One region of the Paenibacillus sp. sgz302164 genome, then DNA from elsewhere that is predicted to be linked to it. Evidence: predicted binding sites of a transcription regulator. Region 1 holds the regulator's gene; each other region holds the start of a gene.
What was found. The regulator Rex, encoded in region 1, represses fermentation and respiration genes when NADH is low (regulators of the CRP and FNR family bind a similar motif). The targets are predictions, from matches to a motif close to TTGTGAAATATTTCACAA.

Region 1 (3,274 bases):
ATCATAACGAACCATTCGCTGTTGTTTACCGATATGAAGGCCGAGAACCGCCTGCTGCCCGGCTACAAGCATCTGGTCATCGACGAAGCACACCACTTTGAAGAAGTGGCCAGCAAGCATCTGGGGATCGAGCTGCACTCGGGCGCGTTTTACCATTCTTTGCAGTGGTTGTATAAAGACAACCGCAGCGGGCAGCTGCCTATGCTCCGCTTTCGTCTTCAGAAGGCGGCGGAAGAGCAGGAGAGAGCTTTGGCCTGGAGCGCAGCGATAGACGGTTTGTACCCGAAAATCGTGCAGATCAAGGAAGACTGGGAGCGTTTGAGCGAAGGGTTGTACGAGCTGCTTACGGCAAAAAGCGACCCGTCGCAATCGGAGAACTCGCAATACGTGCTGCGCATGAAGCCCGAGGCGCTGCCGGCGCATTGGAGCGAGCTGACGATGATGGAGGACAACATTTATTTGAGCATGAACGATACGCTCCGCACGCTCGACAAAATGCTGAGCGAGATCAAAGAGATGCAGGAAGTTCTGGAAGTCCAGAGCATCGTGACGGATTTGAACGGAACTTTGAAGGAGCTTTACGGGCACCGGGATGCGCTTCATTTTTTCATGAAAATGGAGGATCAAGGTTACGTATACTGGATGGAAGCCGGCACGTATTCCAAGAGCAAGTCGCTGCAGCTGATCAGTGTGCCGACGGATGTGAGTCCGCTGCTTCAGGAGCATTTTTTCAAAAATAAAGACAGCATCATTTTGACTTCGGCTACGTTATCCGTGAACAAATCGTTCCAATACTCGGCCGATCAGCTCGGTTTGCAAATTCCCGCCGGCGAAGAGGCCGGCAAGCTCAAAACGGTGCAGCTTCCGTCCCCGTTCAATTACAGGGAGCAGGCGCTGGTCTGTATTCCCAGAGATTTTCCGACGATTAAAGGCCCTTCCGGGGACGCCGTTTTCATACAAGCACTTATCGATTCTTTAAGCAATGTCGCTTTGGTTACCAACGGCCGAATGCTCGTGCTGTTTACATCCAACCGGATGTTAAAGCAGATTCATGCCGGCATGAAGGAGCGGTTAAAGCCGCATGGGATTACCGTGCTTGGACAGGGCGTAGACAGCGGCAACCGCAGCAAGCTGACCCGCATGTTCCAGGACCACCATTCCTGCGTGCTGCTGGGTACAAGCTCGTTCTGGGAAGGCGTGGACATCCCGGGCGATGCGTTGTCCTGCTTGGCTATTATTCGGCTTCCGTTTCAGCCTCCGAATCACCCGCTCATTGAAGCCAAATGTGAAAATATTAAAAAGCGGAACGAAAATCCGTTTATGAAATTTTCCGTGCCGCAGGCGGTCATTCGTTTCAAGCAAGGATTCGGGCGGCTCGTGCGGCGGGCTACGGATAAAGGAATCGTTATTATTTACGATACCCGCGTTATCGATACGCAGTACGGCAAATATTTTCTTTATTCGCTGCCCGGTCCGAAGATTGAACATATGACGACGGAACAAATGATTCCAAGAATTGAGGAATGGATGGGGGAGGCGCAGCGGTGAAGACACAAAAAATATCCGAAGCTGTAGTCCGCCGGCTGCCGATTTATTTGCGGTTTTTGAACGAGCTGGCGATGAAAAATATTATGACGGTCTCGTCGCAGGATCTGGGGCAAAAGCTCGATTTGAACCCCGCGCAAATCCGCAAAGATTTGGCCTATTTCGGGGAATTCGGCAAAAAAGGGATCGGCTACGACGTCGGCTATCTCATCGAGAAGATCAGGCAGATCTTGAAGCTGGACCGCCATATCCGGGTCGCTCTGGTCGGGGCGGGCAACCTGGGGCGGGCACTGTGCAACTACAACACATATTTGCGCAACGATATGAAAATTGTCGCCGTATTCGACGCGATGCCCGAGAAAACGGGCGAGACGATCAATAATTTGATCGTGCAGCCGACGCACGAGCTGAAAGAAGCGATATCGCGGCTTGGCGTCAGAATCGGCATCATTACGGTACCGGCAGCGGAAGCGCAAAATGTGGCGAATCAATTCGTCGAAGCCGGCATTGAAGCGATTCTTAATTTTGCTCCGGTCATCATTAAGGTGCCGCCCGAAATCCGCGTGCACCATGCCGATTTCACGACCGAGCTGCAGAGTCTGGCCTATTATTTGGACTAGGCCAAGACTCCGGCCGCAAAGGCCCTAAGGGCTCGCGCTATGCGGAAACTTGCAGCAGGACGCAGGGGAAAGCTGCAGAAACCTGCAGAGGAGAAACGAACCAGTGGAAACTCGCGGAAACCTGCAGGAACCCGCAGAAAACTGCAGAAGAGAAACAAAACCCTGCAGAAGCCTCCGGAAGCTGGATCGGCGAAAAACTCGCATGGCAGCAGGCAGTACATTTGCTTAGCAACGTGGAGAAAACCTGCAAAAGTACAGTTTTTTGCTCGCTGATGCGCTGGATACGAAAAATTCCTGCAAATGTGCAGGCTTTTCGCCGCGAACATGGGCTGAGAATCGTTTTTAGCGAAAATTCCTGCACAATCGCAGGCTTTTTGCCGAAATGAACCATTTCTGCTGAAAAAGCCTGCACTTTCGCAGGTTTTTTCTGTGCCAGGCTGCTTGTTCCAACGCCGTAACCCGTACAGGAGAGAGCCGTAGGTTACTGAAGAGTGATTGTGCCCCTTTTGGTTCCTCTACCCCGTTACTTTATCAACAGTCTGGTTTTCTACCCGTAATATGATGCGTCTCTCCAATGTATGTTTTCTCAGCAGCCTATATTTTAACGAAAATAATGTACTCGTTTCCAACTTTTACGCTTTTAAAGCTTGAAATTGTTTCAGTAGACGATTGTTTTCATTCTGTGGGGGTAACGTCTACGGCGTCATGGGAGTTTTGTAGTTTTTTCCGGCTGTCGAGCCAATTCGTTTCATTGGCGCGAAGTGCCGTCTTTGGGCGGACGGCAAAAAGAAGCGGAAACCGGTGAAAGTTCGGTTTTAAAACCGCTCCTGATTGCGAAGGTCAACAAACAAATACGCGATCTTGTGCGCACATCTAACGTACTGTAGCCATTCAATTCGACGCTGAGAGCGGCTATCGCAGAGCGTTAACAAGCGGCTCGTAAAACAACGCAAGCAGCGCACAAGCGCACGTTCCAGAGCGCAAGCAGCGCACAAGCGCCTCACTCCACAGCCGTATACAGCGTTCAAGCGCTCGCTCCACAGAGCAAGCAGCGCGCAAGCGCTCGCTCAACAGCGCAAGCAGCGCGTATGCTGCTCGCTCAACAGCGC
Region 2 (3,274 bases), on a different contig from region 1:
TTTCCTTGGCGGTGCTGCCTTCATAGCCATCCCCCAGCGTCAGAGCGAGGATGTTTTCCACCATCGGCTTGCAGCCCCCGCAGGACCGGCTGGCTCCGGTGCACGCCTTGATTTCCTCCACCGTGCTTAGTCCTTGCTCCACGATAGCCTGCACGATCATGCCTTTGGTAACCCCGTTGCACCCGCATACGATCTCGTCCGCAGGCATCGCGGCTGCAAAAGCGAGCGGGTCCGCGCTGGCAGCAGCCGAAGTGCCCAGCAAAAGCGCATGAATGTCCTGCGTCATAGGCTCCTGGTCTTTTACCCATTTCAACAGCTGAGCGGACAGGCTGACATCGCCGAACAATACGCCGCCAACGATCCGGTTGTCCTGAAGCAGCACTTTCTTATACGTTTTCTTCCAATGATCCTGCGAACGAATGATGTCCAGTCCGGGACCGTCTTGAAATTCCCCCGCGGAAAATACGTCCACTCCGGAAATTTTCAGCTTGGTCGATACGGTCGATCCGTTATAAGGCTCTACCGCTACCCCGCACAAATGTTTAGCCAGGACAGCGCCCTGCTCAAACAACGGCGCCACCAGACCGTAGCAGATGCCGCGATGCTCATTGCATTCGCCGACAGCGTACACATCCGCGACATTTGTCCGCATGTAATCGTCGACCACAATGCCCCGTCCGACCTGGATGCCGCCATTACGGGCCAGCACCGTATTGGGCACGATTCCCGCGGCCATGACCAAGAATTCGGCTTCCAGTATCGAGCCGTCGTCGAACATAAGCCCTTCTATGCGGGCGTCGCCCAAAATCTCCGCGGTCTTTTTCTTCATCATAAAATGAAGCCCTTGCTCTTCGAGCTCCGCTTTGAGCATGGCCGCCGCCGCGGCATCCAGTTGTCTCTCCATCAAATCCTCGAACAAATGAACGACCGTCACGTGCATGCCCAGTTTAAGCAGCCCTTTGGCCGCTTCGAGACCGAGCAGACCGCCGCCGATGACCGCCGCCTTTTTGAACATTTGCGCCGCTTCCATCATCCTGTTGCAATCCTGGACGTCGCGGAAACCGACAATCCCTTGCTTTTCAATGCCAGGCAGCGGGAGCATCACCGGATTCGATCCGGTGGCCAGGATGAGCTTGTCGTAGGGCTTAATATGCCCGTCGCTCGTATAGAGATATTTGGCCGACGTATTGATTCCCGTCACCTCAACTCCCGTGTACAGTTGAATATGGTTTTGTTCATACCACTCGTAATCGTTAAGAATCATGTCGTCGAATGTTTTGCTTCCCTCCAGCAGGTAAGAAAGCTGTATCCGGTTATAGTTGGGGTGCGGTTCCTTGCCAATGACCGTGATGTCATACATGTCCGGCGCTAATTTGACGATTTGCTCAATCGTGTTAATGCCTGCCATCCCGTTTCCTACAAGCACCAGTTTCGGCCGATTTGTTCCACCGTCCATCGTATCTGCCTCCTCGCGATTTACTCCCTTTCTTTTCAAAACATAGCCGTTTCTATGGACCAATCATAGACCACCGGACGGCCGGAGCGATGTGAAATTTATCACATACATCGGAGAAACAACAAAAAGCCCTGACAAATCAAGGCTTTGATTGTCCGGGCTTCTTAAATTTTGGAGAGCGATCGATAACGCGGGTGCTCTGAAAGAACCGACTGAAACAATTGCGTCACGCCGGGGTGCGGCGACTGCAAGAGCTGCGCTTTATCCTCGCTGTGTTCAACAAGCGCCCCTTTATCCATAACGGCAATGGCATCGGAAATGAAGAACGCGGATTTAACGTCATGCGTGATAAATAGATAAGAAAGGCCGAACGTCGACTTTAAATCGCTCAAAAGTGCCAGTATGTGCGATTGAGTCACCTTATCCAAACTGCTTATCGCTTCGTCAAATACGATCAACTTCGGTTTTAAGGCAATCGCTCTGGCAATATTGATTCTCTGCAGTTGGCCTCCGCTAAATTGATGAGGGCGTTTCTGCATATCGTTCGGGCTTAGCCCGACTCTTTCGAGCAATTCTCCAATGGTTCGTTTGTACTCCTTTGGCGATAAGGCTTCATAATTATCAAGCGGTTCGCCGATAATTTGTTCCGCAGTCATCCGCGGATTTACGGAAGAATAGCAGTCTTGAAACACCGCTTGAAGATCACGGCGAAGCCGTCTGCGGGTAGCTGCGTCCGTGTTATAGAGATCGATTCCTTGAAACAGAACCTGCCCCTTCTGCGGCTTTTCCAGCCCCAGAATCACTTTGCCCAGCGTACTTTTCCCCGCCCCGCTCGTTCCAAGAAGCCCCAGACAATTCCCTTCTTCGATAGCAAGGGAGATGCCGGAAAGAACCGGCGCCTGCCGCTTGCTCCACCGGAACAGCTTGGATTCGGCATAAGTATGAGTAATGTCCTTCACTTGCAGCAAACTCACTTCGTCACCCCTTCCCTTTCCAATGACCTTAAGTCCCCGCTTCCGCATTCATGACAAGACAAACTCCTTGTTATTCTCGTTGATTGGCAGCGTCAGTCTGGCATCAAGCAGCAGTTTCGTATAATCATTCTTCGGGTGATCGAACAGTTCGAACACGTCCGCCTTTTCTACGATCCGTCCTTGCCGCATAACGACTACCTCGTCGGCCATTTCCGATATAACCCCCAGATCGTGGGAGATCAAAAGAATGGCCGTGCCGTATTCCGCGCGGATGCGATCCAATTGGCGCAGCACCTGCATTTGATTGACTGTATCCAGCGCAGTAGTCGGCTCGTCGGCTATAAGCACGGATGGCCGCAAGCACATCGCGACGGCAATCATAACACGCTGCAGCATGCCTCCGCTCAATTGAAAGGGATACCGCCTCATAAGCAGGGCAGGGTCCGGCAAATTCACGTCCTGCAAGGAGGAGACAGCCAGATCGAACGCTTGCTTTTTGCTGAAATCGGTGTGGGTGCGGATCGTTTGCACAAATTGGTCGCCAATCGTAAACACGGGTGAAAAGGCGTTCATCGGATTTTGCATAATAAGAGCAATCTCGCTCCCGCGGATACGCCGCATCTCTTCCTCTTTGAGCCCGTTCAACTCACGGCCGTTTAATTGAATACTGCCTTCCACAATCGTTGTTTTCCGGTCCAGCAGCTGCAAAACAGACAAACTGGTAAGCGATTTGCCGCATCCGCTTTCTCCGACAAGCCCGAGGACGCGGCCCGGCCGCAGCTCGAATTCAATGTTGCGGACAAGGGGAAGCGTCCCTTGCGCCGTCGCAATTTTTACATGCAGG
Region 3 (3,274 bases), on a different contig from region 1:
GTTGAAGCTGCCTTGAAAGGCATTCACGCGGCAATTATCGCACTTATATTGATTGCAGCCTATAGAATGGCCAAATCGTCGCTGATCGATAAAACGACCGCTACGGTTGCAGTCGTTTCGCTAGGGCTTTTGATCGCAACGCCTATTCATCCTTTACTTATCATTGCGGTTGGGATTATCGCTGGCGTGCTTGCCGTGAAAATCAAGTCCATGCTCGGAGTCAGCGCGCCGTTCGAGAAAGCGAGCGCTCCCGATCCGAAGCCGGAAATCATGTTTCCCGAATACTACATTTAGCCATAGAGGTGAACTGGGATGTGGCAGTTATTTTTCACATTTTTCAAAATCGGCTGCATCTCCTTTGGCGGCGGCTATGCAGTCATTCCGCTAATTCAGAATGAGGCTACGAAGTACGGCTGGGCGGACAGCGCCCATTTTCAGGAAATCGTTACATTGGCCGGCATGGCCCCGGGCCCGATCGCGACCAATACCGCGACACTTGTCGGCTATCACGCGGAGGGTTTGGCGGGGGCTATTGCGTCGACGCTGGGCATCGTGTTCCCGTCGCTGCTTATTATTATCCTGCTGGCGGCTTTTTTTCAAAAAATGCACGAGCACCGCTGGGTCAAATCGTCCTTCTACGGATTAAGGCCGGTAGTAACCGGCCTGATCGTCTACGCCGCGCTGCATTTCGGCTTGAATGCGCGTATGGGCCTGACGTGGTCGACGTTCGCCACGCTGCTCATTTGCGCAGGCTGCATTTACGGCGTGCTGAAGCATAACATGCATCCGTTCATGGTCATCGTCGCTTCCGGACTGGCAGGCATCATCCTGTTCTGATGCCAGCCAGCTAACTGGCGCTTTGGCCATTCGCCAATTCATGGCGAAACAACATGTTGACCGAAGACCGAAGACCGACCCGACCGACTTCACCAGGGCTGAACCACTGGCAGCAAAAGCTGCCGATGGGGCAGCCCTGTTTGCTGTGGCAACTGTGATCTTTTTCACTTACAATACGGTTTCGCTGTTCTAAAGTTGAGATATCGTAACCCATTTTAACATAGCAAGGGAGTGAGGGAGATGCTGACCGGAGTCATTTTGGCAGGCGGAGCGGGCCGCCGGATGAAAGGGGAGCTGAAAGCGCTGCTTCCTTTTGCAGGCGAGCCGCTGATTATTCGACAAATGAGAATGATGAAGCCACTGTGCGATGAGCTGATTGTCGTAACGAACGATGTCCGGCCTTTCCTGCCCATGCTCGACCGCTCGGTTCGGATCATAACGGACTACTACAAGGCTCAGGGTCCGCTCGTCGGCATGCATGCGGCTTTGTCTCTGGCCAAACATTCGTCCGTGTGGGTTGTCGGCTGCGACATGCCGTTTCTTTCCTGCAAGGCGGCGGAGCTGCTGTGGGAGCGGAAAAAGGACGGCTTTGACGCCGTCGTGCCTTTGGTTGCCGGAGGGTTGTATCCGCTTCACGGCATTTATGACCGCAAGTGCAAGGAGGCGATCGTCGGCCTGCTGCAGCGGGGGGAGACGAGAATGTCGGCGCTGCTCAACCACATTTTTTGGGGGGAGCTGGATGACCGCTATTTGCAGGAGCGCGATGTGGGATTGAATTTCGTCGCCAGCATCAAGACGTCTGCCGATTACGAAGCTTTGCAGCGCATGGCCGTCCCCCAAACGTAAAGGTAACGGATTGTTCATATTTGCTCGATGTTGTTGTGACCGATATCACAGAGGGCGGGGATCAAGGACACTAAAATGTAGGTAATGAGAGGCTGGACCACAAATGGAGGGGAAGATGACATGGATAACAATAAGGAAAAGGCCGAACCGGTTTTGAATGGAACGTTTGCCGCCGTACTGCTGCTGGGCGCGTTTTTGATTGCAAGCTGGGTTGCCGTTTATTTATTGTTTATTTCCAGAAACTAGAAATGTGAAGGGTGGATCGCCATGCATATTCACAAGCTTGAAAAAATTTGGTTGACCATTGGCATCTCTATGCTGTTCGTGTTTCTCGGCGTGCTGGGCGTGTCCGCTTTTGCCATGGGCGTCAAGCCCCCGAGCGAGCACCATCACCAGATCGATCCGGCCAAGCTGAAGGAAACGGCTCCTTTTGACAATCCCGGACTCCGCAAAATCGGGGACAACGAGTACGAAGCTGTGATGACGGCGTTCACGTTCGGGTATGCTCCGGACAAAATGGAGGTGCCCGTCGGTGCGAAAATCAATTTTATCGTGGCAACCCAGGATGTCGTGCACGGATTTGAAATTCCCGGCACAAACGTGAACATGATGATCGTGCCCGGCGAGGTCAGCCATGTGAGCCATACGTTCACAAAGCCGGGCGAGTACCTCATCCTGTGCAACGAATACTGCGGCGGGGCGCATGAATTTATGAAAACGACGATTATCGTCAAATGAATTCGGGACGCAAGCAAAAGGGGGTGGCAATGGTCATGAAAGTAGCGCATTTGCACGGAAACGGCACGAAATTCGATCTGAAAGACGGGAAGCTCGTCGTCGCGCACATCATCGTGGCGTTCATCGCTTTGCTGATCGGCGGCATCGCCGGGCTGCTGCAGAGCATGGTCCGCAGCGGGACGGTCAAGCTGCCGTACGGAATCGGCTATTACGAGCTGCTGACGGCCCATGGGGTATTGATGGCGCTCATTTTTACGACTTATTTTATTATCGGCTTCCTCTATTCGGGCATTTCTTATACGCTTGGAGGCAAGCTGCTGCCGATTGTGCGCCGCATGGGGTGGGCGGGCTTCGCCTTAATGACGGCCGGCACGGCCATTGGGGTCGCGATGGTTTTGGCGGGCAAAGCCAGCGTGCTTTACACGTTTTACGCGCCGCTCAAAGCTTCTCCGTATTTTTACATCGCATTGGCTTTGGTCGTTGTCGGGAGCTGGATCAGCGGCTGGGGCGTGTTTTATCAGTACAAGTACTGGAAAAGAACGAATCGGGGCGAGATATCTCCACTGTTCGCCTTCATGTCCGTCGTCACTTTTCTCATGTGGCAAATCGCCACGCTGGGCGTAGCCGCCGAAGTGTTGATCCAGCTCATACCGTGGTCGTTCGGCTGGGTGGAGACGATTAACGTCATGCTGAGCCGCACGCTGTTCTGGTATTTCGGACATCCGCTCGTCTATTTCTGGCTGATGCCGGCCTACATGTGCTGGTACGTGATCATTCCGAAAATTATCGGCGGCAAAATTTACAGCGACGCTTTGGCGCGGTTGTCGTTCATTTTGCTGCTGCTGTTCTCGAT
Region 4 (3,274 bases), on a different contig from region 1:
ACGCTTCCGCCTCGTCGTCCTTTTTGCCGGAATCATCGCCCGGTTCGGCCTGCCCCAGCTTATATTCGTATGCCACATCTTTATCCGGATGCATGAAAATGCCGCTTTGCGGGGAGATGCCCTTTTCGAAATAGTCCCGGTTCTCGGCTGTCTGAAAGCCGATATCCTTGTAAGGATGCACCCAACCGTCGCCCGCCATGACGAACGGGTCGGTTTCCTTGCTCCAATTCTCTAACGGGGAATTAGCGGATTCGTAGTTATGGTCGCCGATGATGACCCCGTGCTCGTTGACAAAAGCTTCGCGCGGACCGCGGCCGTGCTCGAATTGCGGCAGGAAGTCGATCTCGAACGGATCGAGCCCGCCGCCCGGCTCTTCATGCTCCCGCCCGGCCGCCTTCGGCTTCCGTTGCTCCTGGTCGCTCATAGTGTCCTCCTAATCTGCGGGTTGGTTCGGGCCATCCAGCTTTTTATCGACAAAGCCTTCTTTGCCGAATTCAGCGGATTGCTTTTGCAGCTCCTTGTTTTGCTGCTCGTGCTGAACTTGTTCTTTGGAATCATTACGATTCATGCTCGGTCAGCTCCTTTCTGCTTGTATTATGTGTCATTGTTGGAAGAAGCATTCGGGTTGCAAGAATCCGGGCAAAAACCTGCTGCCGCTGGCCCTAACAAACGGATCGTACCGCGTTCAGCTCCCAGTGCCCGATGTTCCGCTGCATGACGGCGGGCGGTCTATCACATGCGCCCAATGTTGCGCCGAATCACGACAGGCGGTCGACCACTTGCGCCCAATGTTGCGCCGAATCACGACAGGCGGTCGACCACTTGCGCCCAATGTTGCGCCGAATCACGACAGGCGGTCGACCACTTGCGCCCAATGTTGCGCCGAATCACGACAGGCGGTCGACCACTTGCGCCCAATGTTGCGCCGAATCACGACAGGCGGTCGACCACTTGCGCCCAATGTTGCGCCGAATCACGACAGGCGGTCGACCACTTGCGCCCAATGTTGCGCCGAATCACGACAGGCGGTCGACCACTTGCGCCCAATGTTGCGCCGAATCACGACAGGCGGTCGACCACTTGCGCCCAATGTTGCGCCGAATCACGACAGGCGGTCGACCACTTGCGCCCAATGTTGCGCCGAATCACGACAGGCGGTCGACCACTTGCGCCCAATGTTGCGCCGAATCACGACAGGCGGTCGACCACTTGCGCCCAATGTTGCGCCGAATCACGACAGGCGGTCGACCACTTGCGCCCAATGTTGCGCCGAATCACGACAGGCGGTCGACCACTTGCGCCCAATGTTGCGCCGAATCACGACAGGCGGTCGACCACTTGCGCCCAATGTTGCGCCGAATCACGACAGGCGGTCGACCACTTGCGCCCAATGTTGCGCCGAATCACGACAGGCGGTCGACCACTTGCGCCCAATGTTGCGCCGAATCACGACAGGCGGTCGACCACTTGCGCCCAATGTTGCGCCGAATCACGACAGGCGGTCGACCACTTGCGCCCAATGTTGCGCCGAATCACGACAGGCGGTCGACCACTTGCGCCCAATGTTGCGCCGAATCACGACAGGCGGTCGACCACTTGCGCCCAATGTTGCGCCGAATCACGACAGGCGGTCGACCACTTGCGCCCAATGTTGCGCCGAATCACGACAGGCGGTCGACCACTTGCGAGGCATCTAAAGTACCCGACGACGGTTTTGGAGTGGTAACTTAAAATAGGCATTATATTGTGATTTTTTTCACATACGTACAGGAAAAACGGGTTTATACTAAAACCATAGAAGAGAGGAGCTGGTTCAAATGATGAAATGGCTAAGAGAAAATAAGTACGCGGCGATGCTGCTGACTCTCGTTCGATTGTATGTAGGTTGGGAATGGGTCACTGCAGGCTGGCACAAAATTACAGGGGAAAAAGCGTTCGACGCAGCCGGTTATCTGCAAGGCGCAGTTACGAAGCCGGTGCTGGCTGCGGGGACAACGGATCTTGTATACCCGAACTTCGTGGCTTTCGTCAAAGGTTTCGCTCTGCCGAACGTAGGCATTTTCAACTTCCTCGTGCCTTGGGGCGAACTGTTGGTCGGTCTGGGCCTTATACTTGGCGCATTGACGACCGCAGCGGTATTCTTCGGGCTGATTATGAACTGCATGTACATGTTTGCAGGCACCGTTAGCACGAACCCTTGGCTGATGCTTCTCGGATTCTTCATTATTGCGGCAGGCGCGAACGCAGGCAAATTCGGCGTGGACCACTTGATCCTCCCTTACATTCACAAATGGATCGACAAGTTGTTCGTGGCGCTGCATCTAAAACCTAAATTGAGATAAAAGAGGGGCTGTTGCCCCTTCTTTTTTTGTTAGCTGTCACTCCAGGAAGTGAAACGTGAACGAAGACTTGGTCAGTTTTTCAAATCGAAAGCCGTCCTCTTTCAACCGGCGGATGATCACGGGAAGCGCTTCGACGGTCGTCGTTTTGAAGGAACTGTCATGCATCAGGACGATGATGTTTTGCTTGCCCCGGCTTGCGCCCAGCACCGATGCGATAATCATGTCTTTATCCTGCACGGGAGCCGCCGCGTCCGTCGAGCTGACATTCCAGTCGAAGTACTGGTAGCCGTCTTCCTGCATCGCTTTGACGATTTGGCTCATGATGCCCCTTCCGCCCGCCTTCCGGCTCAAATGATTGTTCGAGCCCCCCGGAAACCGGATAATATCCGGCCGGTAGCCGACAGTCTCCTCCAGCAGCCGGTCCAATCGGCGGGCGTCATTTTTAAATGCCTCCACGGATCTATAGATCGACCTGTAGTTATGGGAAAACGTGTGATTGCCCAGTGCGTGCCCGTCTGCCGCAATTCTTTTGTAAAGCGCCCTCCCCTCGCCGCTGTCCGAACCGACAACGAAAAAGGTCGCCTGCACGCCATTGTTTTTCAAAATGCGCAAAATTTTGTCCGTGCTTTGAGAAGGGCCGTCGTCAAACGTTAAGAAGGCCGTTTTTTGCCGGGCATGGGGTGTCGGCGAGGCTATCGGAGGTTTGTTCCGGCGGACGCCCGAATAAAAATGCTGCCTCTCCACGATAGAGTCATCCTCAAAAGCTGCGGCGCCGGGAGTAGTCAGGGCTTTTGCCTGAGCCTGGGGAGAGGCCTTGATTACAGGGGTGCCTGACGCCTCCGGCCGATGCGGTCCTGCGCTGCACCCGGCGAAGCCCGCACCTGCTAACACAAGCACAGCGGCAAAAGCGGATCGAATCATTAATGCCCTTA

Region 2: a site for Rex is predicted at 1,546-1,563, ahead of nirB (nitrite reductase large subunit NirB). Genes of this name have one in related genera too.
Region 3: a site for Rex is predicted at 1,717-1,734, ahead of AC0LWT_RS04395 (cytochrome c oxidase subunit 2A). Genes of this name have one in related genera too.
Region 4: a site for Rex is predicted at 1,745-1,762, ahead of AC0LWT_RS32150 (DoxX family membrane protein). Genes of this name have one in related genera too.

What each region holds. Positions count from the first base shown of each region.
Region 1 covers NZ_JBVYOL010000006.1:23,525-26,798, reverse strand. Annotated here, with positions in the region: gene dinG (ATP-dependent DNA helicase DinG) at 1-1,548, shown strand, start outside; gene AC0LWT_RS11385 (redox-sensing transcriptional repressor Rex) at 1,545-2,165, shown strand; gene AC0LWT_RS11380 (hypothetical protein) at 2,203-2,577, opposite strand.
Region 2 covers NZ_JBVYOL010000008.1:189,621-192,894, reverse strand. Annotated here, with positions in the region: gene nirB (nitrite reductase large subunit NirB) at 1-1,456, opposite strand, end outside; gene nikE (nickel import ATP-binding protein NikE) at 1,621-2,430, opposite strand; gene AC0LWT_RS15395 (ABC transporter ATP-binding protein) at 2,479-3,274, opposite strand, start outside.
Region 3 covers NZ_JBVYOL010000002.1:206,351-209,624, forward strand. Annotated here, with positions in the region: gene AC0LWT_RS04380 (chromate transporter) at 1-294, shown strand, start outside; gene AC0LWT_RS04385 (chromate transporter) at 313-837, shown strand; gene mobA (molybdenum cofactor guanylyltransferase) at 1,078-1,683, shown strand; gene AC0LWT_RS04395 (cytochrome c oxidase subunit 2A) at 1,804-1,929, shown strand; gene AC0LWT_RS04400 (cytochrome c oxidase subunit II) at 1,951-2,421, shown strand; gene AC0LWT_RS04405 (cbb3-type cytochrome c oxidase subunit I) at 2,457-3,274, shown strand, end outside.
Region 4 covers NZ_JBVYOL010000028.1:18,469-21,742, forward strand. Annotated here, with positions in the region: gene AC0LWT_RS32140 (DUF3905 domain-containing protein) at 1-424, opposite strand, end outside; gene AC0LWT_RS32145 (hypothetical protein) at 434-568, opposite strand; gene AC0LWT_RS32150 (DoxX family membrane protein) at 1,818-2,342, shown strand; gene AC0LWT_RS32155 (polysaccharide deacetylase family protein) at 2,379-3,274, opposite strand, start outside.